2 regions of the Comamonas sp. B-9 genome follow, and region 1 is predicted to be linked to the other one. Evidence: riboswitches for the same ligand, from Rfam matches in the RefSeq annotation. Region 1 holds a riboswitch; the other holds the start of a gene.

The links. A riboswitch is a leader RNA that binds a small molecule or an ion and turns the genes downstream of it on or off. The one in region 1 is predicted to bind cobalamin.
Region 2: another riboswitch for cobalamin. It lies ahead of H928_RS0105630 (ABC transporter substrate-binding protein); the one in region 1 lies ahead of H928_RS28860 (TonB-dependent siderophore receptor).

The regions. Positions count from the first base shown of each region.
Region 1 is NZ_KE148643.1:11,151-26,863, forward strand. It holds partial or broken gene H928_RS28860 (TonB-dependent siderophore receptor) at 1-1,707, opposite strand, end outside; cobalamin riboswitch at 1,844-2,118, opposite strand; gene H928_RS0119710 (LysR substrate-binding domain-containing protein) at 2,215-3,159, opposite strand; gene H928_RS28865 (MFS transporter) at 3,342-4,724, opposite strand; gene H928_RS0119720 (hydantoinase B/oxoprolinase family protein) at 4,803-6,479, opposite strand; gene H928_RS0119725 (hydantoinase/oxoprolinase family protein) at 6,482-8,584, opposite strand; gene yfaE (class I ribonucleotide reductase maintenance protein YfaE) at 9,013-9,315, opposite strand; gene nrdB (class Ia ribonucleoside-diphosphate reductase subunit beta) at 9,312-10,445, opposite strand; gene nrdA (class 1a ribonucleoside-diphosphate reductase subunit alpha) at 10,460-12,721, opposite strand; gene H928_RS31750 (hypothetical protein) at 12,931-13,125, shown strand; tRNA gene H928_RS0119750 (tRNA-Pro) at 13,219-13,295, opposite strand; tRNA gene H928_RS0119755 (tRNA-Pro) at 13,583-13,659, opposite strand; gene infA (translation initiation factor IF-1) at 13,742-13,993, opposite strand; gene H928_RS28870 (EVE domain-containing protein) at 14,448-14,930, shown strand; gene H928_RS0119770 (DUF2322 family protein) at 15,071-15,385, shown strand; gene H928_RS28875 (glutamine amidotransferase) at 15,358-15,713, opposite strand, start outside.
Region 2 is NZ_APCR01000567.1:12,759-28,471, forward strand. It holds gene lipA (lipoyl synthase) at 1-916, opposite strand, end outside; gene lipB (lipoyl(octanoyl) transferase LipB) at 1,058-1,762, opposite strand; gene H928_RS0105575 (YbeD family protein) at 1,820-2,131, opposite strand; gene H928_RS0105580 (ATP synthase subunit I) at 2,351-2,824, shown strand; gene atpB (F0F1 ATP synthase subunit A) at 2,845-3,708, shown strand; gene atpE (F0F1 ATP synthase subunit C) at 3,761-4,009, shown strand; gene H928_RS0105595 (F0F1 ATP synthase subunit B) at 4,045-4,515, shown strand; gene H928_RS0105600 (F0F1 ATP synthase subunit delta) at 4,528-5,076, shown strand; gene atpA (F0F1 ATP synthase subunit alpha) at 5,119-6,678, shown strand; gene atpG (F0F1 ATP synthase subunit gamma) at 6,697-7,569, shown strand; gene atpD (F0F1 ATP synthase subunit beta) at 7,604-9,007, shown strand; gene H928_RS0105620 (F0F1 ATP synthase subunit epsilon) at 9,079-9,495, shown strand; gene H928_RS0105625 (GNAT family N-acetyltransferase) at 9,547-10,095, opposite strand; cobalamin riboswitch at 10,142-10,367, shown strand; gene H928_RS0105630 (ABC transporter substrate-binding protein) at 10,629-11,651, shown strand; gene H928_RS0105635 (iron ABC transporter permease) at 11,676-12,746, shown strand; gene H928_RS0105640 (ABC transporter ATP-binding protein) at 12,746-13,546, shown strand; gene H928_RS0105645 (pseudoazurin) at 13,559-14,008, shown strand; gene H928_RS0105650 (OprD family outer membrane porin) at 14,041-15,375, shown strand; gene H928_RS0105655 (Fur family transcriptional regulator) at 15,501-15,713, shown strand, end outside.

The sequences.
Region 1 (15,713 bases):
GGACGACTGCTTGCCGCCCTGGATCGACAGCGCTGGCCGGTCCGGATCGCGGGTGATGATGTCTTTCTTGCGGATATCGAAGACCGCCAGGGTCCATTCGCCCTGGCCATTGGGCAGCTGCTGCTTGATGCCCACTTCCACCTGGCGGCCTTTGCTCAATGTAAAGCCGGTTTGCGACTGGGTCAGCGACAGCAGGCTGTTGACGGGGTCATGGCCGGTGCTGACCTGGGCATAGAGGCTGGTGTTCTGGTCCAGCTTGTGCGTGAGGCCCAGGCGCCAGGAGGTGCCGCCCAGGGTCTTGTCAAAGCGGGCCTGGCTCAGCAAATCCATGCGGTCAAAGTCATACAGATCGCGGCGCAGGCCGGCCATCAGCAGCCACTGCTCGCCCAGCTTCCAGGCGTCTTCCAGGTAGAAGGCGTTTTGGCGGATGCGCGAGGTCATGCGCGGCTTGTAGGGGTCCGGGCTGTCCCAGTAGCCACTGGTGCCGCCAGTCAGCGGCACATCGGATTCGCCGGTATAGGGCGAGCTGTTGAGGGCGGTGAACTTGGCCTGCGATACATCCCAGCCCATCGCAATCTCATGCTGGCCAGGCTTGAACACGGCGCCCAGGCGGTTGCCGCTTTGCTCCAGGTCGTGGCCGATCTCCAGGTAGTCGTAGCGGTGGACCATGCGGGTGCTGGCATCGTAGTCATAGCCTTCGATGTTCTTCCAGTGGCGGTCGGCCTTCATATGGTAAGTCTCGTTGCGCAGCACCAGCGCCTCGCTGACGTTCCACTCGGCCTTCAATTTGTAGCGCTGGTCCTTGTAGTGGATGTCGCTGTCAAGAAAGTTGAAATTGCGGTCGCGCAGCGCCGCCACCGGCTTGCCATCGACCACCGGGGTGCCAAAGTAGCGCTCGGGCCGCTGGTCGCTGACATCGGCCGTCAGGTCCAGGCGCAGATCGCTGCTCGCCTGCCAGCGGATGGCGCTCATGATCTTCTTGCTGTCGCTGTTGCCCAGTTGGCGTTCGCCATCGCTGCGATCGCCGTAGACATCCAGGCGGTAGCTCAGGCTGTCGCTCAGCGCGCCGGTGCTGCCCAGGCCCGCACGGGCCGTGCCGTGGGAGCCGGCGCCCAGCAGCACCTCGGTCGATGTGATGCGGCTGGGTTCCTTGCGCACCGCGTTCACCGTAGCGCCCATGGTGCCGCTGCCGTACATCAGCGATGCGGGGCCGCGCAGCACATCAAAGCGCTCATAGCCCCAGCTGGAATTGGGATAGGCCACGGTGCCGGCTGCGACCCCCAGGCTCAGCCCGTCTTCGGCCACACCCACCGAGTTGACACCGGTAAAGCCCCGGCTGGAGAACGACAGCCCGCCATTGCCAGGGGTGCCATTGGCGCTCAGGCCCACGCTGCGGCCCACGGCATCGACCACCTCGTAGTCGGCACGCTCTTGCACCTGCACGGCCGAGACCGAGCTGACACTGGCGGGCAGGTCCTGCAGCGGCACGGCCAGCTTGCTGGCCGAGGTGGAAGGCAGCTGGAGCGCATTGGGCTCGCTGCGTTGGTCGCTCACCACCACTTCGGGCAGTGAGGCTTCTTGGGCATGGGCCACTGCGATGCCCAAGGCGGGCAGGCACAGAACACAGGAGCTGCCAACGAGGCGCAGGGAGGACGAGAGCCGCTGGGCAGCCAGGAGCCGGTTTTTCGGAAAGGGAACTGCAGTCATTTGAACAAAAGGCGCTAACTGCCTGATGCGGGGGCTGCACTGCACGCGGTCACCCCCAGGACGGGGTCGCGCGAAGAACCGCCGTCCACACCCCGCAGACAGTTGAGAGAGCACGTGCTGGCCAGAGGCACAGCGCGCACTGCGACTAGGAACAGGCCGGTCTCCGGGCTTACAGGCGGTGCAGCGCAGGCGCTGACCCGGTAGCCGGTCTTCCCAGGATGCGGGCGTCTTGTTGCCTGGCAGGCGTGGACACTCTTTCAACCCCAGTGACTGGGCCCGCGTGGGAGCGGGCCGCATCGGCTACGTTTCCTGTCTACCGTTGCGGGGGCAGCCAAGGCTTGGGGGAGCGCACTCCCGACCTTGTTCCCGTTTCACTTGTGCAATACAAGCACCTGTAGATAGGCTTTTTTCAAAGCGCAGCCAGTGTACCAGCCGCAGGCCCGGGCAGCGCCTTTTCGTCCAGGCCGGTGTCAGCTGGGCGATACAGCGCATGCCCCAGTGGCTGTATCAGCCCTGCGGCAGCCGCGTCGCATAGCCGATAAAGTCAGTGCTGCGCAGCTGGCCCAGCAGCCACTGCCGAAAGCTCGCCTGGATCGGGCGCTCTCCCCCGCCCCGGCGGGTGTAGAGGTGGAACTTGGGCGTTCTGTCCATCGGCAGCTGGCGCAGCAGCTCGGCCCCAAAGGGAGCCAGCAGCTTGCCGCTGTGGATATAGCTGAGCGCATCGACATAGGACAGCAGGCCCACGCCCTGCCCGCTGAGCACCGCTTGCAGCATCGCATCGTGCGTGTGCAGCAGCATGGGGCTGACATGCTTGCCGCCAGGATCCAGGCCCAGCATCGCATAAATGTCCTGCCACAGGCTGTTGTGCGTCAGCGGCGATATCAGCCGGTGGTGCGGCAAATCCTGCGCGCTCTCCACCGGGTGCTGGGCCAGCAGCTGGGGCGTGGCGACGATGACCTTGAGGTCTTCGAGCAGCGGCGTTTCATCGAGATGGTCCACACCGCCGTAGCCCCAGACAATGGCTGCGTCCAGATCACTGCTATCGAACGAAGGCAGCTCCACACCGATGGAGATGCGCAGGTCGAGCTCCGGGTAATCCTTGGTGAACGAGGGCAGCGAGCGGATCAGGTACTGGGTTGCAAAATACGGGCTGACCTGGATATGGAACTGCGCATCCTTGTGGTGGGAACGCACTGCTTCCAGCCCCTGGCTCAGCGCATCAAGCCCCTGCTCCACATAGTGGTACAAGGTCTGCGCCTCGGCGCTGGCCGCCAGGCCCCGCGCGCCGCGCTCGAACAGCTGCACATCCAGCGCACTTTCCAGCTGCTTGAGTTGCTGGCTGGCGGCCTGCGGCGTCAGGCACAGCTCATCGGCCGCCTTGCGGATGGAGCCATGGCGGTAGACGGACTCGAACACGCGCAGTGGCTGCAGGGGCGGTAGCTTGTATTTCATGGAGGGGCGCCGGGCAGGAGGGAGGAACGCCCGGGCTGCCGATGATTATAGGTCGCAGCCCGGCGCCCAGCGGGCCGGCATGCCAGCGCTCTTGCCCGCTGCGCCCTGCCCCGCTGATGCATAAAAAAACGCATCCATAAGGGATGCGTTCGGGCTGGCGCAGCGCTCAGCAGCGCATGGCCTTACTGCACCGGATCGCCATGCATCGGCAGACCGGTGCGGTCCCGGCTGCTGACCAGCGCCACGAGGCCGATGATTGCCGCGCCGATCAGGTAGTAGGCGGGCACGACCGGATTGCCGGTCTGGGCAATCAGCCAGGAGTTGATCATCGGCGCGGTGCCGGCAAACATCGCCACGGCCACGTTGTAGCTCAGTGCCATGCCCTTGAAGCGCACGCTGGTGTGGAACATCGAAGGAATGATCGAGTAGATGCTGCCCAGCAGCATGGCCAGACAGAAATTCAGCACCATCAAGGACGAGATCTTGGCGGCGGTGCTGCCTTCGAGCAGCAGGTGAAAGCAAGGCACGGCCAGTACCGCAATCGCGAGGCTCGCAGCGATCATCATCGCCTTGCGGCTGAATTTGTCGGCCAGCAGGCCCATGATGGGGATCATCACCACCAAAAAGAGCTGCGGGCCCAGCGAGAGCTTAAGGCCGGTGGCCACATCGACATGCAGCGCGCTGACAAAGTAGGTCGGGATGTAGGTGACGACGGTGAACAAGGTGACATTGGTCACGATGATAATGCCGGCCGACTGGAACAGCTCCTTCTTGTGGGTGGCGAACAGCACCTTCCAGCTCGCCTGGGCCAGTGCGTCATGCTGCTGCTTCATGGCCATGAAGGTGGGGGTCTCTTCCAGGTACTTGCGGATATAGAGGCCAATGGCGCCCAGCGGCAGCGCAATCAGAAACGGAATGCGCCAGGCCCAGTCCAGGATCTGGTCGGCGCTGAAAAACACCGTCAGGATGGCCGAGACCGAGGCACCGAAGAAGAAGCCGGCCATGCAGCCCACTTCCACCCAGCTGGTGAGCAAGGTGCGGTTGCGGTCGCGGCAGTACTCGGCCACAAAGATGGCCGCGCCACTGGCCTCGCCCCCGGCCGACAGCCCCTGCATCAGGCGCAGCACGATCAGCAGCAGCGGCGCGGCAATGCCGATGCTCGCATAGCCGGGCAGCACCCCGATCAGGAAGGTGGAGATCGCCATCATGATGATGGTGATGGTCAGCACCCGCTTTCTGCCGTACTTGTCGCCCAGCGAGCCAAAGAAGATGCCGCCAATGGGGCGGGCAAAAAAGGCAATCGCAAAGGCCGCCCAGGAGGCGGTGATCTGCATGGTGGGCGAGCTGGTGGCAAAGAACACCTTGCCCAGCACTGCTGCCAGGTAGCCGTAGACCGAGAACTCGAACCACTCGACAAAGCTGCCCACCACCGAGGCCAGCACCACGCGGTTGAGCTCCTTGGATTGCACCGCGCGCGGCGCCACCGCCGCTTGGGGGGACGACCAGTCCGAAAGGCTTGCACTTGGGGCGGCAAAGCCATCTGCCATGGGATTGTGTGTGCGCATCGAGCTACCTTGAGTTCTTCAGTGAGAGAAAAAGTGGAGAACGGGCCAGCGGCTGGGCCACTGGCCATCGTCATGCGATCAGACCGGCGTCAGCCGCTTGGCATGGGCGTAGTCCGCCTCTGCCTGCTCGGCGCTGATGTAACCGTAGTCCACATCGCGCTGCACCAAGGCTGGCGGGCGCTGGGCCGCATCGCCGTTGCCGCCGCCGCCGGGCAAGTCCAGAATCAAACGGCGCCCGGCCGGGATCTGCTGCTTGCCCTTGCCGCGCAAGGCGGTGCCGTCATCCAGCGACACTTTGCCCAGTGCACCGCTTTGGCCGCCGTTGTGGCCGCGCGCTGCAAAATGCACGCGGTCGAACATGGCGTTCAGGTCAAACTCAAAGCCTTCTGCCGAGCCCACCTCGATGCGCTGGCCCAGGCCGCCCCGCCAGCGGCCGGCGCCGCCCGAGTTGGGGCGCAGCTCCTTACGCCAGATGATGATGGGGCCGATGCTCTCGGTCACCTCGACCGACATGGCCTGCACGCCGCTGGGGAAGGCGGTGGCGCTAAGGCCGTCGCTCGAGGGCCGCGCACCGGTGCCGCCGGTGTTGAACATCAGGATCTCGTGCTGCTGGTTGCGCGTCGCCTGGGTGATGCCCTTGAAGCGCATCTGCAGGTTCCACAGCGAGCTGGCCCCTTCGGCCGGAATCTCACCCTGGCAAATGGGCTGCAGCGCACCCAGCACCACATCGGGGATCAGGTGGCCGATGACATGGCGCACCGAGACCGGGCGCGGGCGGTGGGCATTGAGGATGCAGTCCTCCGGCGCGCTGATCTCAAAGGGCTCCAGCGAGCCCCAGTTGTTGGGAATCTCCGGCGCAATCGCGCATTTGAGCGCGTAGGAGGCATAGGCCTTGGTGTAGGTCAGCGGCACATTGATGCCGTAGCGGCTCGGGTCCGAGGTGCCGGCAAAGTCGGCGCGCAGCTTGTCGGCCGCAATCTCCACCGCAACGACCAGTTCGATGGGCTTTTCATAGCCATCGACGGTCATCGCATAGCGCTGGGTGCCATCGGGCAAGGCGGCGATGCGCTCGCGGGTGGCGCGCTGGCTGTTCTCAAAGATGAAGCCAGCCAGGTCTTCCAGGTCGCGCAGTTCAAACTCGGCCAGCATGCCCTTGAGGCGGCGCATGCCGGTGGCATTGCAGACGGCCAGCGAATGGAAGTCGCCAATCACTTGGTCGCGTTCGCGCACGTTGTTGCGCAGGATCTCGATCAGGTCCTCATTGAGTGCGCCTGCGCGGAAGAACTTCATCGGCGGAATGCACAGGCCCTCCTCGTAGACATCGCTGCCGTCCGGGCCAAAGCCGCGCCCGCCGATGTCCACCACATGGGCGGTGGCGGCAAAGTAGCCGATATGGTCGCTGTGGCCATCGCGGCCATAAAACACCGGGGTGACGACGGTGATGTCGTGCAGGTGGCCGGTGCCCAGCCAGGGGTCGTTGGTCACCAGCACATCGCCATCTTGCAAGGTGCTGCGCTCAAAGCGCTTGGCGAAATGCGCGACCGACTCAGCCATGGAATTCACATGGCCGGGCGTGCCGGTGACGGCCTGGGCCATCATGCGGCCCTGCTTGTCGAACACGCCGGCCGACAAATCGCCCGCCTCCCGCACGCTGGTACAAAAGGCGGTGCGGATCAAGGTGACCGCCTGCTCTTCGACCACCGAGATCAGGCGGTTCCACATGATTTGGTAATGAACGTCTGTATTGTTTGCCATGATCACACTCCGCTGTCCATGCGCTCGACCAGCATGCAGTCATCTGCCTGCAGCACCACCTTGAAGCCCGGGCTCACATAGGTCGAGGTTTCCTTCTCCACAATCACCACCGGGCCGGGCACGGCCTGCCCCCTTGGCAAGCCCAGGCGCTCATAGATATCGCAGGCATAGAATTGGCCCTGTTTGCCGTCAAACACCTCGCGGCGGTCCAGCACCATCCCGGCACCCTTTTGGGGCGTGCCGCCCTGCTGCAGCTCGGCCTTGGCCGGCGGCAAGGTCTTGGAACGCAAGGACAGTGCCCAACTCACCACTTCGATATCGAGCCCGTCGATCGCGTGGCCAAACAAGGCCACATAGTTCTGCACAAAGGCCGCGTTGAGCGCGGGCACGCTGTCCGGGTCAAAGTGCTGCACAGGCACCGACACAGGGATCTCCCAGCCCTGGCCGCAGTAGCGCATAAAGGCACGCAGCTCCTTGACGGTCTCGCCGTCGTAGCCGGTGTCGTGCAAAAAGGCGCTCACCTCGACCTCCATCTCGCGCAGCATGGCATTGACGGCCTCGCCATCGAACTGGCTCATGCGCATCACCGAGCTGCGCAGCGACTCATAGGCAAAGGGGGTGCGCAAAAAGCCGATGGCCGAGCCCACGCCGGCGCCCGTCGGGATCAGCAGGCGATGGATGCCCAGCTTTTCACACAGCCGCACCGCATGCAACGGCGCTGCGCCACCGTAGGCGATCATCGTGTAGGCCTCCAGGTCCTGGCCGGACTCCACGGCATGCATGCGCGCGGCATTGGCCATGTTCTCGTCCACCACTTCGGCCACGGCGTAGGCCGCACGCACCGCGTCCAGGCCTTGCGCCTGGCCGACATGGGTGGCCATGGCGTCTTGCGCGGCAGGCATGTTCAGCCGCATGCTGCCGCCGGCAAAGCGTGCCGGGTCCAGCTTGTGCAGCAGCAAGTCGGCATCGGTCACCGTGGGGCGCGTGCCGCCCCGGCCGTAGCTGGCAGGGCCGGGTTCCGAGCCCGCGCTCTCCGGCCCCACACGCACCTGGCGCATGTCGTCCACATGGGCGATGGAGCCACCACCCGCGCCGATCTCGATCATCTCGATGACGGGGATGGAGATCGGCATGCCGCTGCCCTTTTTGAAGCGGTAGCTGCGCGCCACTTCAAACACGCGCGCCGTCTTGGGCACATGCTGGTCGATGAGGCAGATCTTGGCGGTGGTGCCGCCCATGTCAAAAGACACCACCTTGTCCTGGCCGTACTTGGCCGCAAAATCGCTGGCGTAGATGGCGCCACCGGCTGGGCCGGATTCGAGCAGGCGCACCGGGAACTCGGCCGCATTGGCCAGCGACATCAGCCCGCCGCCCGAGTGGATCAGGTAGAGCGGGCAATGCATGCCCTCTTCCACCAAGGCCTGGGCCAGGCGCTGCAGGTAGGAGGACATGAGCGGCTTCACATACGCATTGGCGCAGACGGTGTTGAAGCGCTCGAACTCACGGATCTGCGGCGACACCTCGCTGGAGATGGACACCGACAGCTGGGGCAGCGCCTCTACAATCAGCGCCCGCACCCGCTTTTCATGGGCCGGGTTCTTGTAGCTGTGCATCAGGCCCACGGCCACGCTGTCGTACGCACCCTCGCGCAGCTGGGCAATCACGTCCTGCACCTCTGCCTCATCGAGCGGCTGCAGCTCCTGGCCCTTGGCATCAAGCCGGCCTTGCACGGTATAGCGGTGGTTGCGGGCAATCAGCGGCGCGGGCAGCTGGATGGCCAGGTCGTACTGCTCAAAACGGCCCTCGTTGCGCATCTCGATCACATCGCGAAAACCTTCGCTGGTGATGAAGGCGGTCTTGGCGCCGCGCCGCTCAATCAGCGAGTTGGTGGCCAGGGTCGTGCCGTGGATCACCGTGCCGATCTGCGCTGGCGCAATGCCTGCCTGGGCTGCCGCCTGTTTGAGGCCGGTGACGATGGCGCGCTCAGGTTTTTCATAGTCCGTCAGGACCTTCTCGCTGAACAGGACGCCATCGACCTCGAGCGCGATATCTGTGAAAGTGCCGCCGATGTCTGCCCCGGCGCGTATGACTTGGCTTGTTGCCATCTGGTATCTCCGAATCATGCAAGCTGTGTGGATCAGAAGCTCTGACCTGGCAGCGATGATCAAGTGATCGCCCAGTCGGCGCAAACAAGAAATTCGAGGGCGGGCACAAGCTGTGCTTCGCGGGTAAAAACCATTACGCGCTAACCCGGTGGCCATGCACTGCAGCAGCGCAGCAATGCCTGGTTTTGGGTGGCCGATGCACCAGGCCAGCGCGCTGCTGCACCATGCGGCGGCAGCTTGCACCAATCAGGGCGGACAGGTGCTGTAAAACCGCCAAGAGATGCTTGTGTAAAGCTTGGAAGGACAGCAAAAAATGCGAGGCTATAGGCGCGCCAGGCCTTAGCGATATACCGCATTCAGGCACCGGATTCAGCCACAAAAAAAGCCCCAAGCAAAGCTTGGGGCCTGTACGCAGAACAGCAGAAGAATTACAAATCCAGGGCCAGCTGGCTCTTATCGTCAGCGCTGGTTTCCACTTGCCGCAGGCTGCATTCCACCTTGATGGGGGTCTTGACCATGCAGCAGCAGGGAACCACCTCATTGGGTCCGACAAAGGCCAGCGGCTCCTGGGTGTAGACGACTTCGCCCTCCACCAAGGTGAGACGGCAGCTGCCGCAATAGCCACCACGGCACTGGTACTCCACATCGTGGCCCGTGCGCTCCAGCGCTTCGAGCAGGGTCTCCCCTGGCAGCACGCGTATGAGGGTGTCCGTGGTGCTGACGGTGGTCACAACTCGATTCCGCTCAGGTCATCGAGCGAGACTTCGGCGTTGATCTGGCCCACCAGGTAAGAGCTCAGCTCCACCTCTTGCGGGGCCACCTGCACGGTGTCGGACGACAGCCAGGTGTTGATCCAGGGGATCGGGTTGCTCTTGGCGTTCTCGAACGCGGGCTTGAGCCCGATCGCGGTCATGCGGATATTGGTGATGTACTCCACATACTGGCTCAGGATGTCCTTGTTGAGGCCAATCATCGAGCCGTCGCGGAACAGGTACTCGGCCCACTGCTTTTCCTGCAAGGCCGCGGTCTTGAACATCTCAAAGCATTCCTGCTCGGTCTCTTTGGCGATCTTGGCAAAGTCCGGATCGTCCTGGCCCGAGCGCATGATGTTGAGCAAGTGCTGGGTACCGGTCAGGTGCAGCGCCTCATCGCGGGCAATCAGGCGGATGATCTTGGCATTGCCCTCCATCAGCTTGCGCTCGGCAAACGCGAAGGAGCAGGCAAAGCTCACATAAAAGCGGATGGCCTCCAGAATGTTCACATTCATCAGGCACAGGTACATCTTCTTCTTGAGCTGGTACACATCAATCTGGTGCACCACGCCATTGATCGTGTGGCTGCCTGCGCCCAGCTGGGCGTGCAGCATGGCATCACGGATCAGGTCATCATAGTAGGACGAGATATCGCCCGCACGCAGCTTGATGCTCTCGTTGCGCATGATGTCGTCAAAGATCACCGAAGGATCGTTGACGATGTTGCGCAGGATGTGCGTGTAGGAGCGCGAGTGGATGGTCTCGGAGAACGCCCAGGTCTCGATCCAGGTCTCCAGCTCGGGCAGCGACACCAGCGGCAGGAAGGCCATGTTGGGGCTGCGGCCCTGGATGGAGTCGAGCAGCGTCTGGTACTTCAGGTTGCTGATGAAGATGTGCTTTTCGTGGTCGGGCAGGTTCTGGTAGTCGATCCGGTCCTGCGTGATGTCTACTTCCTCAGGGCGCCAGAAAAACGAGAGCTGCTTTTCGATCAGCTTCTCGAAGATCGGGTACTTCTGCTGGTCGTAGCGGGCGACATTGACCGAATTGCCAAAGAACATCGGTTCCTTGAGCTGGTCATTGTCGACCTTGGAGAAGGTGCTGTATGCCATCGCCTTCTCTCCGCTTAGATCTTGCAGGCGCCGCTGGCGCAGTCGTCTTCTGCGGCTGCGCCCTGCATGTCTTCGGCACCGTCACGGGTGTTGTGGTAGTACAGGGTCTTGACACCAAACTTGTAGGCCTGCAGCAGGTCCTTGAGCAGTTGCTGCATCGGCACCTTGCCATCGGTAAAGCGCTGTGGGTCGTAGTTGGTGTTGGCCGAGATGGACTGGTCGACGAACTTCTGCATCAGGCCTACGAGCTTCAAGTAGCCATCGTTGTTGGGCATTTGCCAGAGCAGCTCGTACTGGCCCTTCAGGCGATCGATCTCCGGCACCACCTGGCGCAGGATGCCGTCCTTGGACTGCTTGACCGACACAAATCCACGTGGAGGCTCGATGCCATTGGTCGCGTTGGCGATCTGGCTGGAGGTCTCGGATGGCATCAGCGCCGTCAAGGTCGAGTTGCGCAGGCCGTGGGTCTTGATCTCGGCGCGCAGGGTTTCCCAGTCCAGGTGCAGGGGCTCATCGGTCAGCGCGTCGATGTCCTTCTTGTAGGTGTCGATCGGCAGGATGCCGGCCGCGTAGTTGGTCTCGGCAAAAGCGGTGCAAGGGCCGAACTCGCGCGACAGCTGCACCGAGGCCTTCAGCAGGTAGTACTGGATGGCTTCGAAGGTACGGTGGGTCAGGCCATTGGCCGAACCGTCGGAGTAGCGCACGCCGTTCTTGGCCAGGTAGTAGGCGTAGTTGATCACGCCCACGCCCAGCGAGCGGCGCTTTTCGGTCGCAATGCGGGCGGCGGCCACCGGGTAGTCCTGGTAGTCCAGCAGCGCATCGAGTGCACGCACGATCAGGTCGGCCAGCTCTTCGAGCTCGTCGGTCGATTCGAGCGCGCCCAGGTTGAAGGCGGACAGGGTGCACAGCGCAATTTCGCCGTTCTCGTCCTTGATGTCTTCGAGCGGGCTGGTGGGCAGCAGGATTTCCATGCACAGGTTCGACTGGCGCACGGGAGCGACGGCCGGGTTGAACGGGCTGTGGGTGTTGCAATGGTCCACGTTCTGGATGTAGATACGGCCGGTGCTGGCGCGCTCTTGCATCATCAGCGAGAACAGCTCCACCGCTGGCAGGGTGCGCTTGCGGATGGATTCGTCGGCCTCGTACTTGACGTACAGCTCTTCGAACTTGTTCTGGTCAGCAAAGAAGGCCTCGTACAGACCGGGCACATCATGGGGCGAGAACAGGCTGATGCTCTGGCCCTTGATCAGGCGCTGGTAGAGCATGCGGTTGATCTGGATACCGTAGTCCAGATGGCGGATGCGGTTTTCCTCGACGCCACGGTTGTTCTTGAGCACCAGCAGCGACTCGGCTTCCAGGTGCCACAGCGGGTAGAACAAGGTGGCGGCACCACCGCGCACGCCGCCCTGCGAGCAGGACTTGACGGCCGACTGGAACATCTTGAAGAAAGGCAGGCAGCCGGTGTGCTGCGCCTCGCCGCCCCGGATCTCGCTGCCCAGCGCGCGGATGCGGCCGCCGTTGATGCCGATACCGGCGCGCTGCGAGACGTACTTCACAATCGCGCTGGTGGTGGCGTTGATGCTGTCGAGGCTGTCATCGCACTCGATCAGCACGCAGGAGCTGAACTGGCGCAGCGGTGTGCGCACGCCCGACATGATGGGCGTGGGCAGCGAAATCTTGAAGCGCGAGACGGCGTCATAGAAGCGCTTGATGTACTGCAGACGGCGGTCGGCCGGGTACTTGGCAAACAGGCTCATCGCCACCAGCACGTAGAGGATCTGCGGGCTTTCGTAGATGCGCTTGGTCACCCGGTTTTGCACCAGGTACTTGCCTTCGAGCTGCTTGACGGCTGCGTAGGAGAAGTCCATATCGCGCCAGTGGTCGATGAAAGCATTGATCTCGTCGTACTCTTCGCGGCTGTAGTCGGCCAGCAGGTGCGGGTCGTACTTCTTGAGCTCGGTGAGCTTTTGCACATGGTCGTACAGGTGCGGCGGCTCGAACTGGCCAAAGGCGATCTTGCGCAGGTGGAAGATCGCCAGGCGCGCTGCCACGTACTGGTAGTCCGGTGCGTCTTCGGAGATCAGGTCGGCCGCAGACTTGATGATGGTTTCATGGATCGCATCGGTGCGGATGCCGTCATAAAACTGGATATGCGACTGCAGCTCGATCTGTGAGACCGACACATTGCTCAGGCCTTTGGCCGCCCAGTCAATCACCCGGTGGATTTTGTCGAGGTCGATAGGCTCAACGCGACCGTCACGCTTGGTGACTCTCATAGTGCTTGTCTGGTTCATTTGCGATGTTTCTAATGGGATAAAAAACGCAGGACCACGGGCGCAAGACGCGGCAGTCCCGCGCCAAAACGCGCCAGGCATGGCTGGCGCGTTTTGGCTGGCGCGAGACCAGCATCAATAAACCTGTGGGGGAAGCGGTGGACACTACATATGGTGTCTATGGGCTTGAGTGTACGCTACCTGTAGCGTTCTTGGCAGCAGAAAATCAGGCCCGATTTCTGCTAGGCACTGGCTGTTTCAGCGAAGAATGCAGCAAAATCAACGCGCAGGGAGCCGGTAAATATATGTATCCGGGTGGGCACATTCCCGGTGATGAAGAGGGGCATCATCCCCCCATGTTGATGGCGATCACCATCTGGTTGATTGCCTGGCTCATCAAGCCATAGACCAAGCTGAATGGCGGGCGGTACTTCGCCCTTTTGCAGCACCGCCCAAACGAAAAACCTGCTGCACTTGCGTGCAACAGGTTTCGATAAGGATGGTCGGAGCGGTGGGATTCGAACTCACGACCCTCTGCTCCCAAAGCAGATGCGCTACCAGGCTGCGCTACGCTCCGACTAAGCCGTTATTGTATATCGAGCCGGAGCCACTTCCGGCGAAAAATGATTACTTTGACAACTTTTCATCTGCCGGGGCGGTTGGCGAGACAGCCGCCCTGCCCGCTGCGCAGCAAAAACGAGAGGGCCGCGCCAAGCGCCATGCATGAAGCAGAATGTGAAAGATGGTTGCCAAAGATGCTTGCCGGCACTCCATCTGAATAAACCGCGCGATATCGCAAATTGCCAAGAATCGCCAAAACAAAAAAACCTGCTGCATTTGCATGCAACAGGTTTTTAAATGGAATGGTCGGAGCGGCGGGGTTCGAACTCGCGACCCTCTGCTCCCAAAGCAGATGCGCTACCAGGCTGCGCTACGCTCCGACTAAGCCGTTATTGTAACCAGGGTTTTGGCAGCTGCATTTCGTATTTGACGATTTTTTTACAGCGGCCTCCACCCATGCGGTTAACGTTGTTGGGTCGGTGCCGGGCCGCGGCCAGGCAGGTGACGGAAAGTGATGCGGCCCTTGCTCAGATCGTAGGGCGACATCTCCAGCGACACCTTGTCACCGGCCAGAATGCGAATGTGGTGCTTGCGCATTTTGCCGCCTGTGTAAGCGATCAGCTCGTGGCCGTTGTCCAGCTTCACGCGAAAGCGCGAATCGGGCAGCACTTCGGTCACGGAGCCCTGCATCTCAATCAGTTCTTCTTTAGCCATATAAGTCGACGAATCCTTGTCTAGTGGTGCATGTGCGAAACCGGTTCGCCATGCTGTTCTCAGTGCCACCAACAAGCGGTGGCTCTCTCCATGGTTCGGGAGGGCCATGCCAACTCTCGCCACCCAAGGGGCAAGGGTCTGCAAGGCAACCAAGCGGATATCTGCCAGCCCGACAACGGGGCGCAACAGCCAGCATCCCACACAATATTGACGGCGCAGCTGCCAGGGCAGCGAGCGCCTCCAAGCTATAAAAGCTTGCAAAGCTCTCTATTGTACTATGTTGCCGCCAATTCCGCTGTGGCTTGTCTCGTATAAACGCCGCCGGTGATCCGCAGGCCCGCATGGCTGTGCTGGCAGCAGCAGCGCCGGCGCATCGTTTAGCATGGCGCATGCATGCGCGGCTGGCTCCAGGCCGTGCCACCCAATGGCTCCCTCTCCTTCACCAACAAACACCATGAACGCTGCATCCCCCCGCTACTGGCTGATGAAAAACGAGCCGGACGAATATGGGATCGACCATGCGCTCAGCGCCCCTGATGCCACCATTGCCTGGGATGGGGTGCGCAATTACCAGGCGCGCAATTTCATGCGCGATGACATGCAGGTGGGTGACGGTGTGCTGTACTGGCATTCGAGCTGCGCCGAGCCCGGTATTTACGGCATCGCCCGCATTGCAGGCCGGCTGCGGCCCGATTCCAGCCAGTTTGACCCGCAGTCCAAATACTATGACCCCAAGTCCAAGCCGGAGGCCCCGCGCTGGTTGATGCTCGATGTGCAGGCACTGCGCAAGATCAAGCCCATCTCGGTGGCTGCATTGCGCCAGTACCCCGAGCTGCAAGACATGCGCGTGCTGCAAAAAGGCAATCGCCTGTCGATCACGCCGGTGGACGAGGCGCATTGGCGCTTTATCATGGACCTGGTCAAGGCCCAGGGCTAATGCGCGCGAGGAGCGCTGCCAGCACCGCCCTGCCCCCGTTGGCGGCAAGCGCTGTTGCATAATACAAAACCCGTGAGCTGCCCATGCAATAAGCACCGGCAGCTATTTTTTTGATACCACCTTTGCGCCCAGGAATCCCCATGGCTTTTGCTGACAACCTCCAGTCCCTGCCCTCCATCGACCATATCGCCGAGCTGCAACTGATCGATGCCGAAGGCCAAGTTGCAGCCACCATTCCCAATGCCCCCGGCAAGGCGGGTTCGGCCAAGGTCTACAACGCACTGGCCGCCAAGCATGGCGGCATCAATGTGGCAGCGGCCGAAGAAGGCCTCACGATCTTTGCCGAGCACACGGACGACGCCAAGGCCCGCCCCGGCGCGCACCCCAATATCGACCGCCTGCTGGAGGTGATCGCCTCCGGCAAGGGCTATACCGTCAAGATCGTCTCGGCCTGAGGCACCTGGGCCGCTTGCAGTGCCAGCGCAGCTGCTGGCTGGCTGGCATAGGCGGCCACAAAGCGCTGCAGCATCTGCTGGGGCACGGGCGTGTCGCTCAGCTGCTCCAGCATCGCCGCCGGCTCAAAACCTTCAGATTGCAGCACCTGCGCGCGCAGCTCGATGCAGGCGGCAGCCACCGTTTGGCTGAACTCCGGATGGAACTGGGTGGACACCGCATGGGGCCCATAGCGCACGACCTGGTGCGGATCATGGGCCGAGCGGGCCAGTACCCGGGCGCCGGGCGGCAGCTCCAGCACCGTCTGCATATGGGTCAGGTTGGCTTTGA
Region 2 (15,713 bases), on a different contig from region 1:
CGGCGTGGGTGAAGCCCATCTTGTAGGCCTCTTCTTCAAACATCTTGAAGGTGTCGGGGTGCACATAGCGGCGCACGGGCAGGTGGCTGTTCGAGGGCGCCAGGTACTGGCCAATCGTCAGCATGTCGATGTTGTGGGCGCGCATGTCGCGCATCACCTGCAGGATTTCCTCGTCCGTCTCGCCCAGGCCCACCATGATGCCGCTCTTGGTTGGCACGGTAGGGTGCAGGTCCTTGAACTTCTTGAGCAGGTTCAGGCTGAACTGGTAGTCGGAGCCGGGACGGGCCTCTTTGTACAGGCGCGGTGCGGTTTCCAGGTTGTGGTTCATCACATCGGGCGGGGCGGCCTTGAGGATTTCCAGCGCGCGGTCATCGCGGCCGCGGAAGTCCGGCACCAGGATCTCGATCTGGGTCGTGGGCGAGAGCTCGCGGATGTTCTTGATGCACTCGACAAAGTGGCCCGAGCCACCGTCGCGCAGGTCATCGCGGTCGACGCTGGTGATCACCACGTACTTGAGGCGCAGCGCGGCAATGGTGCGCGCCAGGTTCAGCGGCTCGTTCAGATCGAGCGGGTCGGGGCGGCCATGGCCCACGTCGCAGAATGGGCAGCGGCGCGTGCACTTGTCACCCATGATCATGAAGGTCGCCGTGCCCTTGCCAAAGCACTCGCCAATGTTGGGGCAGCTGGCCTCTTCACAGACGGTGTGCAGATTGTTCTGGCGCAGGATGTCCTTGATCTCGTAGAAACGGGTCGTGGGGCTGCCGGCCTTGACGCGGATCCAATCGGGCTTTTTCAGCACCTCGGCTTGCTGGACCTTGACGGGGATGCGCGCCAGTTTGGCGGCCGCCTTTTGCTTGGCCAGCGGGTTGTAGGTGGCAGCGGACTGTGCTTCGCGCACGACTTCATTGGTGCTCATGATGCTCACTTTAGTTGTTTCACCGCGTTCTGTGCGAGAGGCACGCACAAACCCGGAGGGGCCGTAGGCTCTGAGCAAGAACGGCCCGAGGCTGCTGCGCCGCCCCTTAGTGGGGAATAGGGCGTGCGCTGCGGCACCCGCTTATGCAGAACCGGCAGTCGCCAAGCGGGAGGACAGCTCGCGCGCCAAGGTCTTGGCCACGTCCTCCCAGTCGGCGTTAACCCCAATTGTAGAAAGATCGACGGTTTGCAGCCCGGCATAACCGCAAGGGTTGATGCGGTGGTAGGGTTCCAGGTCCATCTTTACATTCAGGGCCACACCATGGTAGCTGCAGTGGCGGCTGATCTTGATGCCCAAGGCGGCAATCTTGCCCAGGCCGTCAAACACCGGCTCGGCTGCGGGGCTGGCGCCATCGCGCTGCACCGGGCGCTGGGCCAGCATCGCGTGGGAGAAGGGGTCATCGAGGCGCACATAGATGCCCGGGGCCCCCGCCACGCGGTGGCCGGTCACGCCCAGAGAGGCCAGGGTGCGGATCACGGCCTCTTCGATGCGAAACACATATTCTTTGACGAAGTAGCCGGCGCGCTGCAGATCGATCAGCGGGTAAGCGACCACTTGCCCCGGGCCATGGTAGGTGACCTGGCCGCCCCGGTTGGTTTGCACCACCGGAATGTCGCCTGTATGCAACAGATGGCTGGGCAGGCCCGCAATGCCCTGGGTGAAAGTGGCCGCATGCTCACAAATCCATAGCTCATCGGGCGTTTGCGGCGTGCGCTGCGCAGTGAATTGCTGCATGGCTTGCAGCGTGGGCTCGTAATCGGCCTGGCCAAGAAAGCGGGTCTGCATGGCGAAAAGCGGCCACCAAGGGCCGGCAAGGTTCACAAAGGTGACAACAAGGCCCGCTTACAGTACGACCTTGACCAGGGGGCTGGAGGTGAGCGCACGGTAGAGGTTGTCCAGCTGTTCGCGGCTGGTGGCCGTCACGGTGATGGTGACGCCCAGGTACTTGTCGCCGCTGCTGGGGCGCAACTCTATCTTGCTGGCATCAAAGAAGGGGTCGTGTTCCTTGGCGATGGCGGTGACCGCGTGGACAAAGCCGTCCTGATTGAGCCCCATCACTTTAATCGGAAAGTCTGAGGGGTATTCGATCAGGGAATCTTTGCGAGGATCGGTGCCGGAATCGCTGGGGTCTGCAGCAGGTGTATTGGTGCTCATTTTGCTATTAAAACAGAAGCTTGCAAGTGATGTGCCATCAGACGATAAGCCATCTTCCTGGTGTGGAATTTGTCGGATACAACTGACGCCAAAAGGGGCTGTAGGGAGGCTTGTGTGCCGCAAAAAAACAGACGCGCAACAAAACGCTTCCCGTTTGCAACGGGTTTATCCTTATAATCGCAGGCTTTGGCTAGGTTGTTCTGCCCGGGAGCCAACACTATGACAACAAATGCTCCACAAGAAGAACATGTGGCCGAAGAATCGGACTTCAAGCCCCTGACTGCACAAGAAGCAGCAGAGTGGCGCCAGCGCCATCCGCCGGTATCGGTGGTGCGTGTGGTGAAGTGGCAGCTGGTCGTCGGGGTGGTGCTCACCGTGTTGGTGGGTCTGGTGACGCAGCGGGCCGGATGGATGTGGTCGGTGGCATACGGTGCGGCGGCGGTGGTGATTCCTGCTGCCTTTTTTGCACGTGGATTGCGGCTGCATCTGGGGGCTGGGCAAGAGAATCTTGCGATGGTCCGGTTCTTTGGTTTGGAGATCGCAAAATTGGTGCTGACCGTGGTGCTGCTACTGCTGGCGCCACTGGTGGTGCCGGGACTCAACTGGTTGGCGCTGGTGTTGGGTCTGGTTGTAGTGATGAAGACGTACTGGTTGGCGCTTTGGCTGCTGACCAGATCTGCAAAAATTTTGTAATTGAGAAGAAGAGTTGTCCGATGGCCGCAGAAGCGAATGCACCCACTGCAAGTGAATACATCGTTCACCACTTGCAGCATCTTCAGAATATCAAGCAAAAGTCGATCATCGATTTCTCGGTGGTCAACCTTGATTCGATCTCAGTGAGCGTGATCTTGGGCGTGCTGGGCATCTTCGTGATGTGGCTGGCAGCACGCACAGCTACCTCCGGCGTGCCTGGTCGTTTCCAGGCCGCAGTCGAGATGCTGGTCGAGATGGTGGATAACCAGGCCAAGGCCAATATCCACAATGCCCAATCGCGCAAGTTCATCGCTCCTCTGGCGCTCACCGTCTTCGTCTGGATTTTCCTGATGAACGCGATGGACATGCTGCCGGTCGACCTGCTGCCGCTGCTGTGGCAAGGTGCCACCGGTGACCACCACGCTTATCTGCGTGTCGTGCCTACCGCCGATCTGTCGACCACCCTGGGTCTGTCGACGGCCGTGCTGATCCTGTGCCTGTACTACAGCGTCAAGATCAAGGGTCTGGGCGGCTGGGCGCACGAACTGGTGTCCGCACCCTTTGGTACCAGCAAGAATCCTGTCTTTGCCGTGATCCTCGGCATCGTCAACCTGCTGATGCAGATTATTGAATACGTTGCCAAGACGGTGTCGCACGGTATGCGACTGTTCGGCAACATGTACGCTGGTGAGTTGGTGTTCATGCTGATTGCCCTGATGGGTGGCGCAGCCGCTATGTCGCTCTCTGGTGTGTTGCTCCCCGTGGGGCACATCATTGCAGGCACGATCTGGGCGATCTTCCACATTCTGGTGATTACTCTGCAGGCCTTCATTTTCATGATGCTGACGCTGATTTACCTCGGCCAGGCACATGAAGCTCACTAACTGTTCCCTTTCCTTTTTCTCTTAACCTTTCTTTTTTTTCTCAGGAGTCATCATGGAAAACGTTCTCGGTCTCGTCGCTCTGGCTTGTGGTCTGATTGTTGGTCTGGGCGCTATCGGCGCTTCGATCGGTATTGCTCTGATGGGCGGCAAGTTCCTGGAATCGTCGGCACGTCAGCCTGAGCTGATCAACGAACTGCAAACCAAGATGTTCATCTTGGCTGGTCTGATCGACGCTGCATTCCTGATCGGTGTTGCTATCGCTCTGCTGTTCGCTTTCGCCAACCCATTCCAACTGGCCTAAGCTCCGATCAACGCCGTAGATAGAAAGGTGTTGCCGTGAGTATTAACGCGACCCTGTTCGTTCAGGCCATTGTCTTCTTGATTCTGGTGCTCTTCACGATGAAATTCGTGTGGCCACCTATTGCCAAGGCGTTGGATGAGCGAGCAAAGAAAATCGCCGATGGTCTTGCTGCTGCCGATAAGGCAAAGTCCGAGTTGACAGCTGTGAACAAGCGCGTTGAGGAAGAACTTTCCGCAACCCGCAATGAGACAGCGTCGCGTATCGCGGACGCAGACCGTCGTGCCCAAGCAATCGTAGAAGAGGCCAAGGCCCGTGCTACCGAAGAAGGCAACAAGATCATTGCCGCCGCTCGTGCAGATGCCGAGCAGCAAGTGATCCAGGCGCGCGAATCGCTGCGCGAGCAAGTTGCAGCTTTGGCTGTCAAGGGTGCTGAGCAGATTCTCCGCAAGGAAGTCAATCCTGCGGTACACAGTGATTTGCTCAATCGCCTGAAGACTGAGCTGTAAGGAAGCAACGAAATGGCAGAACTCGCCACCATTGCCCGTCCTTACGCTGAAGCCTTGTTCAAGGCCTGCACCGAAAAAGGTGCCGGCTTGAGCGACGCCCTGTCTTGGACGGACGAACTGGCGGCGATTGCCGCCGATCCGGAAATGCGCCTGCTGGCCGACAATCCCAACGTCACCAACGAACAGGTGATCGATGTGATGGCCGGTGTGACGCTGGCACGCGGTTGGGCCTTGTCAGACCTGGCGCGCAACTTCCTGCGCACGGTGGTGGAAAACCGCCGTCTGGATGCGCTGCCTGAAGTGGCCTCGCAATTTCGCGCGCTGGTGAACCGTAACAACGGTTCGTCGGATGCGCTGGTGTACAGCGCCTTCCCCATGGATGACTCCGCATTGAATGCGCTGGGCACCGTGCTGGAAAAACGCTTTGGCCGCCCACTGAATCTGAGCACCACCGTGGACGAGTCGCTGATTGGCGGCGTTCGCGTTGTGGTGGGTGACGAGGTGCTTGACACCTCGGTCAAGGCCCGTCTGGAACAAATGAAAGCAACCCTCACTGCGTAATGCAGTTCGAGGATTCGGCTAAACCATGAAAAGGAGTGAGTAATGCAACTCAATCCCGCAGAAATTTCTGAACTGATCAAGAGCCGCATTGAGGGTCTGTCAGGCAATTCCGATATCCGTAACCAAGGTACGGTGGTGTCGGTGACCGACGGTATCGTGCGCGTGCACGGCCTGTCCGATGTGATGGCCGGCGAAATGCTGGAATTCCCAGCCACCGCCGACGGTCAACCTTCCTTCGGTCTGGCGCTGAACCTGGAGCGTGACTCTGTTGGCGCCGTGATTCTGGGTGAATACACCCACATCTCGGAAGGCGACATCGTCAAGTGCACCGGCCGTATTCTGGAAGTGCCCGTGGGCCCAGAACTGGTGGGTCGCGTGGTGAACGCACTGGGCCAGCCTATCGACGGCAAGGGTCCTATCAACGCCAAGATGACCGACGTGATCGAAAAGGTTGCGCCTGGTGTTATCGCCCGTCAATCCGTGGATCAGCCCCTGCAATCGGGTATCAAGTCCATCGACGCGATGGTGCCCGTGGGCCGTGGCCAGCGCGAGCTGATCATTGGTGACCGCCAGACCGGTAAGACCGCTGTCGCGATCGACGCCATCATCAACCAAAAGGGCCAAGGCGTTACCTGCGTGTACGTGGCCATTGGTCAGAAGGCTTCGTCGGTCAAGAACGTGGTGCGTGCGCTGGAGCAAGCCGGCGCGATGGAATACACCATCGTCGTGGCCGCTACCGCTTCTGAATCCGCTGCGATGCAGTACGTGTCGGCCTACTCGGGTTGCACGATGGGTGAGTACTTCCGCGACCGTGGCCAAGACGCCCTGATCGTGTATGACGACCTGTCCAAGCAAGCCGTGGCTTACCGCCAAGTGTCGCTGCTGCTGCGCCGTCCACCAGGCCGCGAAGCGTTCCCTGGCGACGTGTTCTATCTCCACAGCCGCCTGCTCGAGCGCGCAGCCCGCGTGAACGCGGACTACGTGGAAGCCTTCACCAAGGGTGAAGTCAAGGGCAAGACGGGTTCGCTGACGGCTCTGCCTATCATCGAAACCCAAGCGGGTGACGTGTCGGCCTTCGTGCCTACCAACGTGATCTCGATCACCGACGGCCAGATCTTCCTGGAAACCAGCCTGTTCAACGCCGGTATCCGTCCCGCTATCAACGCCGGTATCTCGGTGTCCCGCGTGGGTGGTTCCGCTCAGACCAAGCTGATCAAGGGCCTGTCCGGCGGTATCCGTACCGACCTGGCGCAGTACCGTGAACTGGCTGCTTTCGCACAGTTCGCTTCTGACCTGGACGATGCAACCCGCAAGCAATTGGACCGCGGTGCCCGCGTGACCGAGCTGCTCAAGCAAGCCCAGTACAGCCCTCTGCCTGTCGCTCTGATGGCTTCGTCGCTGTTTGCCGTGAACAAGGGTTTCATGGACGACATCGAAGTCAAGAAGGTTCTGTCCTTTGAATCGGGTCTGCACCAGTTCCTCAAGACCAGCTACGGCGCCTTGGTGGACCGTCTGAACGAGAAGAAGGCTTTCGACAAGGAAGGCAAGGACGAAGCTGAACTGACTGCAGCCATCACTGCATTCAAGAAGTCCTTCGCTTAATCCGGTCGAGGAGTCATCATGGCAGCAGGCAAGGAAATACGCGGCAAGATCAAATCGGTGGAAAACACCAAGAAGATCACCAAGGCCATGGAAATGGTTGCCGCATCCAAAATGCGCAAGGCGCAGGAGCGGATGCAGGCAGCCCGTCCATACAGCGAGAAGATTCGCGCAATTGCAGCTCACCTGAGCCAGGCAAACCCCGAATATGTCCACCCCTTCATGGTGTCGAATGACGTCAAGAAGGTGGGCGTGATCGTGGTGACGACTGACAAGGGCCTGTGCGGCGGCATGAACACCAATGTGCTGCGTGCCGTGACGAACAAGCTCAAGGAACTGCAATCTGCGGGTGTCAGCACGGAAGCCGTGGCCATTGGCAGCAAGGGTCTGGGCTTTCTGACGCGCGTCGGTGTCAAGGTGGTGGCCAACGCTACCGCCCTGGGCGATACGCCGCATCTGGATGCGCTGATCGGCCCGGCCAAGGTTTTGCTCGACCAGTACGCTGAGGGCAAGCTGAGCGCGGTCTATTTGTGCTACACCAAGTTCATCAATACGATGAAGCAGGACTCGGTTGTGGAGCAGTTGCTGCCCCTGTCGCAAGAAGCGATCCAGGGCTCGGCACCGGCTGCATCCCACGGCTGGGACTATATCTACGAGCCCGATGCGCAAAGTGTGATCGACGAGCTGCTCGTGCGTTATGCGGAGTCGCTGATCTATTCGGCCGTTGCAGACAACATGGCTTCCGAGCAGTCTGCACGCATGGTGGCCATGAAGGCCGCTACCGACAACGCCGGCAACGTCATCAACGAGTTGAAGCTGATCTACAACAAGACGCGTCAGGCTGCGATTACGACCGAGTTGTCGGAAATCGTCGCAGGCGCCGCGGCTGTGTAATACAGCTCGACTGAAATCAATATTGGAGCAACAAATGGCTCAAGTACAAGGCAAGATTGTTCAATGTATCGGTGCGGTGGTGGACGTTGAGTTCCCCCATGGCAGCGTGCCTAACGTGTATGACGCACTGAAGCTCGAAGGCACTGCCCTGACGCTGGAAGTGCAGCAGCAGCTGGGCGACGGCGTGGTGCGTACCATTGCGCTGGGCTCGTCGGACGGTATCAAGCGTGGCCTGATGGTCACCAACACCGGCAAGGCGATCACCGTGCCCGTGGGCAAGGCAACCCTTGGCCGCATCATGGACGTGCTGGGTAACCCCATCGACGAACGCGGTCCTGTGGACCAGTCGTTGACCGCTTCCATCCACCGCAAGGCGCCCGCTTATGACGAGCTGGCCCCTGCACAGGAACTGCTGGAAACCGGCATCAAGGTGATTGACCTGGTGTGCCCGTTCGCCAAGGGCGGTAAGGTCGGTCTGTTCGGTGGTGCCGGTGTGGGCAAGACCGTGAACATGATGGAGCTCATCAACAACATCGCCAAGGCGCACAGCGGTCTGTCCGTGTTCGCCGGCGTGGGTGAGCGTACCCGTGAAGGTAACGACTTCTACCACGAAATGTCGGACGCCGGTGTGGTGAACCAGGAGTCGCTCAACGACTCGAAGGTTGCCATGGTGTACGGCCAGATGAACGAGCCACCAGGAAACCGTCTGCGCGTTGCGCTGACCGGCCTGACCATGGCTGAAGCGTTCCGTGACGAAGGCAAGGACGTGCTGTTCTTCGTGGACAACATCTACCGCTACACGCTGGCCGGTACCGAAGTGTCCGCACTGCTGGGCCGTATGCCTTCGGCCGTGGGCTACCAGCCTACGCTGGCCGAAGAAATGGGCCGTCTGCAAGAGCGTATCACCTCGACCAAGGTGGGTTCGATCACCTCGATCCAGGCCGTGTACGTGCCAGCGGACGATTACACCGATCCATCGCCAGCAACGACCTTCGCCCACTTGGACTCCACCGTGGCGCTGTCGCGTGACATCGCTTCGCTGGGTATCTACCCTGCGGTGGACCCCCTGGCTTCGACCAGCCGCCAGCTGGACCCCCAAGTGGTGGGTGAAGAGCACTACTCGGTAGCCCGCCAAGTGCAGGGTACCCTGCAGCGCTACACCGAACTGCGCGACATCATTGCGATTCTGGGTATGGACGAACTGGCTCCCGAAGACAAGCTCGTCGTGGCCCGCGCTCGCAAGATCCAGCGTTTCCTGTCGCAGCCTTTCCACGTTGCTGAAGTGTTCACGGGCGCTCCAGGCAAGTACGTGCCGCTGTCGGAAACCATCCGCGGCTTCAAGATGATCGTCAACGGCGAGTGCGACCACCTGCCCGAGCAAGCCTTCTACATGGTTGGCACGATCGACGAAGCCATCGAGAAGGCGAAGAAGATCTAAGCTTTGCAGAACGGGCTGCCGCACGCAGCCCTTCTCGCGAACTAGTTTCTTTTTCACTCTGAGGATCAAAGATGAACACCTTCCACGTTGATGTGGTCAGTGCTGAAGAATCCATTTTCTCCGGCGAAGCCCGCTTTGTGGCTTTGCCTGGTGAAATGGGCGAACTCGGTATCTACGCCCGCCACACGCCGTTGATCACCCGCATCAAGCCGGGTTCGGTGCGCATTGAGAAGGCCGACGGCGGCGAAGAGTTCATCTTCGTGGCTGGTGGCATTCTCGAAGTGCAACCCGACTGCGTGACCGTGCTGTCCGACACCGCTGTGCGCGGCAAGGACCTGGACGAGCAAAAAGCGGTTGAAGCCAAGCAAAAGGCTGAAGAAGCCCTCAAGAACGCCAAGGGCGAGCTTGACCTGGCCAAGGCCCAATCCGAGCTGTCTGTCATGGCCGCCCAGATTGCCGCCCTGCAAAAATACCGCAAGAAGCGCTGATCCGCTGTTTGCGCAACTGCCACAGGAAAACCACCGCATGCGGTGGTTTTTTTACGTCCGTAGCGGATGGGTCGGAGTGGGACCGGCCTGCAGCACCTGCTGCATATGAATGGTTTGCCACAGCGGGTCGGCATCCTGGTGCAGGCTGACAAAGCCCTGGCGCTGCCAAAAGGCCTGTGCGCCCGGCAAAAAAGGATGCGTGTGCAGGTAGAGCCGCTGCACACCCTGCTGCAGCGCCCGCTGCCGCAGCTGCGCGAACAGTTCGCCAGCCAGGCCTTGGCGGCGCCAGGCCGGATCCACATACAGGCGCACCACCTCGGCGGTGCCTGCGCTGGGCACGGCCAGGTGGGCAAAGCGCCCGTCATAGGCGCGGTAGGCAATGCTGCCGATGATGCGGTCGCCCTGCCAGGCCGCCAGCATGCAGCCGCCGGGCGGTGCATAGACCGAGGCAAAGTCGCGCAGATCGGCCTGCGGTGTGCTGGTATCGACCCGATCGCCAAACATGGCCTGGCGCGCCGCCTGCAAAAAGGCTGCCACCGGCGCGAGATGGTCAACGCGGCGGATGCCGTATGCGCTGGGTGTAGTGGGTGGGTGGTTCATGGCCATCAAACGGCCTGCAGCTTAGCATGCAGGCCCTGTAAATCGGCTACAGTACAGCCACTTTGGTTTCGCAAGAACATGCGCACGGCAGGGTGCCGGGGCATGAGGGAATCCAGGGCGCGCGAGCCGGCAGCCAGCGCCCCAAACGGAACTGCCCCCGCAACTGTAGGCCGCGAGCAGGCCATCCATGCGCCACTGAACTGCGGTTCGGGAAGGCGATGGTCTGCGCAGACCGGCCAGTCAGGAGACCTGCCAAGGTTATGCATTCACAAGCCACTGGCAAGCCCCCGGTTTGCACAGAGAAACAGGCATGCCGCCGGTTGTGCGCGCTGCAAGGCGAACGTCGCAAGCGCCGCTGCAGCAAACCCATTCATGGCGGATGTGCGTGTGTTTTGATCATGACCGGCGGGGTGTCCGGGCGGTGAGCAGCGTCTCGTCTGCGCAAGGCTGTCCTGGCTCCACCGGGCAGCAGCCCGCACCGGATCGGCTCGCACGGCCCGCATGCCCAGCCTCTACCTGGAGAGACGATTCCGATGCCTGTTCGCCGTTTTGCGCTGCCTGCCCTGTTGGCTGCCTGTGTATTCATGCCGCTGTCCGCCTGGGCCGCCCCTTATCCGATGCAGCTGCACAACTGCGGCTACGAGGTCTCTCTCAAGCAGGCGCCTGCGTCGGTCGTCACCATCGGCCAGGCCGGCACCGAGATGCTGTATGCGCTGGGCCTGGGCGACAAGCTGGTGGGCACCTCGCTGTGGTTCAATGCCGTGCTGCCCCAGTTCAAGGCCATCAATGACAAGGTGCCGCGCCTGGCGGACAACGATCCCAGCTTCGAGTCGGTGATCGGCAAGCGCCCGGCGCTGGTGGTGTCGCAGTTTGAATGGATGGTCGGCAAGGACGGCGTCGTGGGCACGCGCGAGCAGTTCCATGACCTGGGTATTGCCACCTATGCGATGCCCTCCGACTGCGAAGGCAAGAACAACCTCAAGGGCGCCGATGGCACCCGCACCGCGGCCTACGATGTGCAGGCGCTCTACAAGAGCATCACCCAACTGGCACAGCTCTTTGATGTGCAGCCCCAGGGCGAGCGCCTGGTCAAGGACCTGCGCGAGCGCCAGGCCAAGGCGGTCGCCAAGGTCCAGGCCGCGCAGCAGCCCCATCTGACGGCTGCGCTGTGGTTCTCCAGCGCCGATCTGGCCATCGACCCCTACATGGCGGGCAAGAACGGGGTTGCCGGCTACATGCTGCAGACCTTGGGCCTGCGCAATATCGTCGACTCGTCCGAAGAGTGGCCCACCGTGGGTTGGGAAACCATTGCCAAGGCCAATCCATCGATCCTGGTGATCGCCCGCATGGACCGCCGCCGCTTCCCTGCGGACGACTACCAAAAGAAGCTGGAGTTCTTGAAGAAGGACCCGGTCACCCAGCACATGGATGCCGTCAAGAACAACCGCATCGTCATTGTCGATGCCGATGCGCTGCAAGGCTCGATCCGCTTGGTCGATGGCATGGAGCAGATCAGCGATGCGGTACGCAAGCTCGGCCCGGCGGCCGCGCGTTGATCAGCCGCTGATGCAAGGCCTTGCATGATGGTGGCAACGGCATCAGCGCGCCCATCGGCGCTGCGCAGGCCGCTGCATGGGGCCGCCTGGTGCCTGGGCGCGGCACTGGCGCTGCTGCTGAGCGTGGCGCTGGGCATCGCCGTTGGCGAGACGGCGCTGTCGCCCAGCCTGGTGCTGCAGGTGCTGGCCAACAAGCTGGCAGGTGCCAGCTATGCCATCGATCCCATCAGCCAGGGCATTGTTTGGAACTACCGCCTGCCCCGGGCGCTGGTGGCGGCCAGCTGCGGCGCGGGCCTGGCGGTCTCGGGCGTCATTTTGCAATCGCTGCTGCGCAATGCGCTGGCCGAGCCCTATTTGCTCGGCATCTCGGCCGGGGCCTCCACCGGCGCAGTGCTGGTGACTGTCGTGGGCATCGGTGCGGGCGCCATATCGATGACCGTAGGCGCCTTTTTTGGTGCGCTCTGCGCGTTTGCGCTGGTGGCCCTGCTGGCCCACGCCGCCGGCAGCGGCGGCCTGCGCAACAGCGGCCAGATTGTGCTGGCCGGCATTGCTGGCTCGCAGCTCTTCAATGCGCTGACCTCCCTCATCATCACCAAGTCGGGCAGCGCCGAGCAGGCCCGGGGCATCATGTTCTGGCTGCTGGGCAGCCTGAGCGGCGTGCGCTGGCCCGATACCGTGCTCACGGCCTGCATTGCGATCACCGGCCTGCTGCTGTGCCTGCTGCACACGCGCGCGCTCGATGCCTTCAGCTTTGGCAGCGAGTCGGCGGCTGCGCTAGGCGTGCCGGTGCGCCGGGTGCAATTGGTGCTGCTGCTGGCTGCCGCGCTGATGACGGCCGTCATGGTCTCCATCGTCGGCTCGATCGGCTTTGTTGGCCTGGTCATTCCGCATGCCGCGCGCATGCTGGTCGGCGTCAGCCACCGCCGCCTGGTGCCTGCCAGCGCCATGATGGGCGCGGTGTTTCTGATCGCCGCCGATGTGCTCTCGCGCACCCTGATCCGGGGCCAGGTGCTGCCGATTGGCGTGATCACCGCTCTGGTGGGCGCGCCAGTATTTGCCTGCATTCTGCTCAAAAGCCAGCGGAGGCGCGGATGATGGCTGAACCTGTGGTCACTGCGGATCAACCGGTGTTGCAGGCCTGCGCGCTGGGCCTGCGCCTGCAGGGCCGGCCGGTTGTCGAGCAGGTCAGCTTGCCGGTGCAGCGCCAGGAGATGCTGGGGCTGATTGGCCCCAACGGCTCGGGCAAGTCCAGCCTGCTGCGCTTGCTCGCCGGTGTGATCCGGCCCAACGAGGGCCAGGTGCTGCTGCAGGGCCAGCCGCTGCACAAGATGGGGCGCCGCGCCATTGCGCGCGAGCTGGCCCTGGTGGCGCAAATGGCCGAGACGCAGGATGCCATCAGCGTTGAAGACGCGGTGGCGCTGGGGCGCACGCCCTGGCTGTCGGCGCTGCAGCCTTTTGCCGCGCAGGACTGGGAGGCCGTGCAGCAGGCCCTGGATGCCGTGGGCATGGCGGAGCGCCGCCACAGCGCTTGGCACAGCCTCTCGGGTGGCGAGCGCCAGCGCGTGCACATCGCACGCGCGCTGGCGCAGCAGCCCGGTGTGCTGCTGCTCGATGAGCCCTGCAACCACCTCGATATCCACCAGCAGCTGTCGCTGATGGCCTTGATCCGCAGCCTGCCCGTCACCAAGGTCGTGGCCCTGCATGACCTGAACCAGGCGCTGGCCTGCGACCGGCTGGCCGTCATGCAGCAAGGCCGGCTCGTCGCACTGGGCCGGCCCGAGCAGGTGCTTGATACCGCGCTGCTGGCGCAAGTTTTTCGCGTCGAGGCCAGCGCGCTGGTCGACCCCTGGGACGGCAGCCGCGTGCTGCGTTTTCGTCCGCTTTCTTCTTCCTGACTGTGAGCCGATATGCCCACCCTGAACCACCGAACCTGGCTACCTGTTGTGTTGAGCGCCTTGCTGTGCAGCCAGGCGGCCGCCGAGACTTTTGAAGTCAAGATGCGCAACCGCAGTGCCACTGGTCCGATGACCTATGAACCCGAGTTCCTGCAGATCAAGCCGGGCGACAAGGTCAAGTTCCTGGCCAGCAGCAGCGGGCACGACGCGGTCAGCATCCCGGGCATGGCGCCCGCCGGTGCCAAGCCCTTCAAGGGCAAGATCAACGAGGAGATCGAGGTCAGCTTTGATGCCCCGGGCCTCTATGGCGTGCAGTGCCTGCCCCATTACGCAATGGGCATGGTCATGCTGGTGCAGGTGGGTGATGCGCCGCTGCCCGGCCTGCAGGTACCAGCCGAGGTACCCGAGCGCGCGCAGCAGCGCTTCAAGGACATCGTCAGCCGCGCCTCGGCGCCGCGCTGAACCGCTATCGCAATTTTGGGCAACACCAGACAATGACTTATTTCAAATGGATGGCGCGCAACAGCGGCCTGGCGGCGCTGGCCCTGGCGGCAGGCCATGCGCAGGCCGGCGCGCAGGACGAGGCCAAGGGCTTGATCGAAGGCGCGAGCCTGGGCATGGTCAACCGCATGGTGTATGAGCAGCTGGACTACCGGCGTGGCGACGGCACCCGCGTGGTGTCTGGCGGCGCGCGCTCGGACAAGGCCGCCGAAGCGGCCTATGGGCTGATGCTGAATGTCAGCTCGGGCTACACGCAAGGGGTGGTCGGCCTGGGGCTGGATGCACATGCCTATGGCGGCATCAACCTGGGCTCGGAGGCCGACAAGGTGCGCAGCAACCCGCGCTATATCGCCAAGGACGGCACGGACCTGCAGGACAGCTTTGGCCGCGCAGGGGCGGCCGTCAAGCTGCGCTGGTCGTCGACCGAGCTGAAAGTGGGCGAGATGCGTACCAAGAACCCGATCTTCCACTCGTCCGACACCCGCCTGCTGCCCGAGACCAACCGGGGCTGGCAGATCAGCAGCAACGATATTGCGCAACTGAGCCTGCAGGCGGGCCGCTTTACCCGCTGGGCCGACCGCAATGCGCGCAAGAACGGCCAGCCCCTGCTGGCCAATTACTCGGGCGTGCAAGGCGGTGCCTTCAGCTTTGCCGGTGGCAGCTGGGCCACCCCCTGGAGCGGGCTGAGCCTGTCGAGCTACGTCGGCCAATACGAGGATGTCTGGAACACCTGGTACCTGGGCGGCGTCTACAAAAAGGCGCTGGCCGAGAAGCAAAGCCTCTCGCTGAGCCTGAACCTGTACCGCAACAAAGACACCGGTGCCGCCAAGGCTGGCCGGGTGGACAACCTGACCTGGAGCCTGATGGCGACCTATGCGGCCGGCATGCACCAGCTGGGCCTGGGTTACCAGAAGGTCGATGGCGATACGCCATTCGACTATGTCAACCGGGGCTCCATCTGGCTGGACAACGCGATGCAGCTGTCGGACTTCAATGCGCCGCACGAGGCGTCCTGGCAGCTCAAGTACGAGGCCGATCTGGGCCAGTGGCTGACGCCGGGCCTGCGCGCGGGCGTCGCCTATACACGCGGCTCGGGCATTGACTACAGCCGCGCCGGCAGCGTGTATGCCAACTACCTGGGCGCCAGCGGCCGTGGCGGCCGACACAGGGAGCGCGACATGCTGCTTCGCTACACCGTGCAGCAAGGCCAGGCCAAGGGGCTGGCGCTGCAGTTGCGCTACGGCGTGCACCGGGCCAACCAAACCCAGGGCGAGCTGAATGTGAACCAGGTGCGGCTGCTGGCGGAGATGCCCTTGCAGATTTTCTGAGGTAGCAGCGCGGCAAAGGAGGGCAATGGCGGCCAGCGCTGCCTGGCTGCAGGCCGCAGCCCAAGCGGCTATGATGGGCGCTCCCCCGATTGCCCATCCGTTCTTCGGAACGCCCCTGTCAGACCATGCAACGTCCTACCCGCCAGCGCGCCGCCATCGCCGATGCCTTTGCATCGCAAGGCCGTCCACTCTCACCCCAAGAGGTGCTGGAGATTGCGGGTGCTGCGCTGCCGGCCTTGGGCATTGCGACCGTCTACCGCAACCTCAAGTTGATGACCGAAGAGGGCCTGCTGCGCGTGGTCACCTTGCCCGGTGGCCTGCCGCTCTATGAGCCGGCG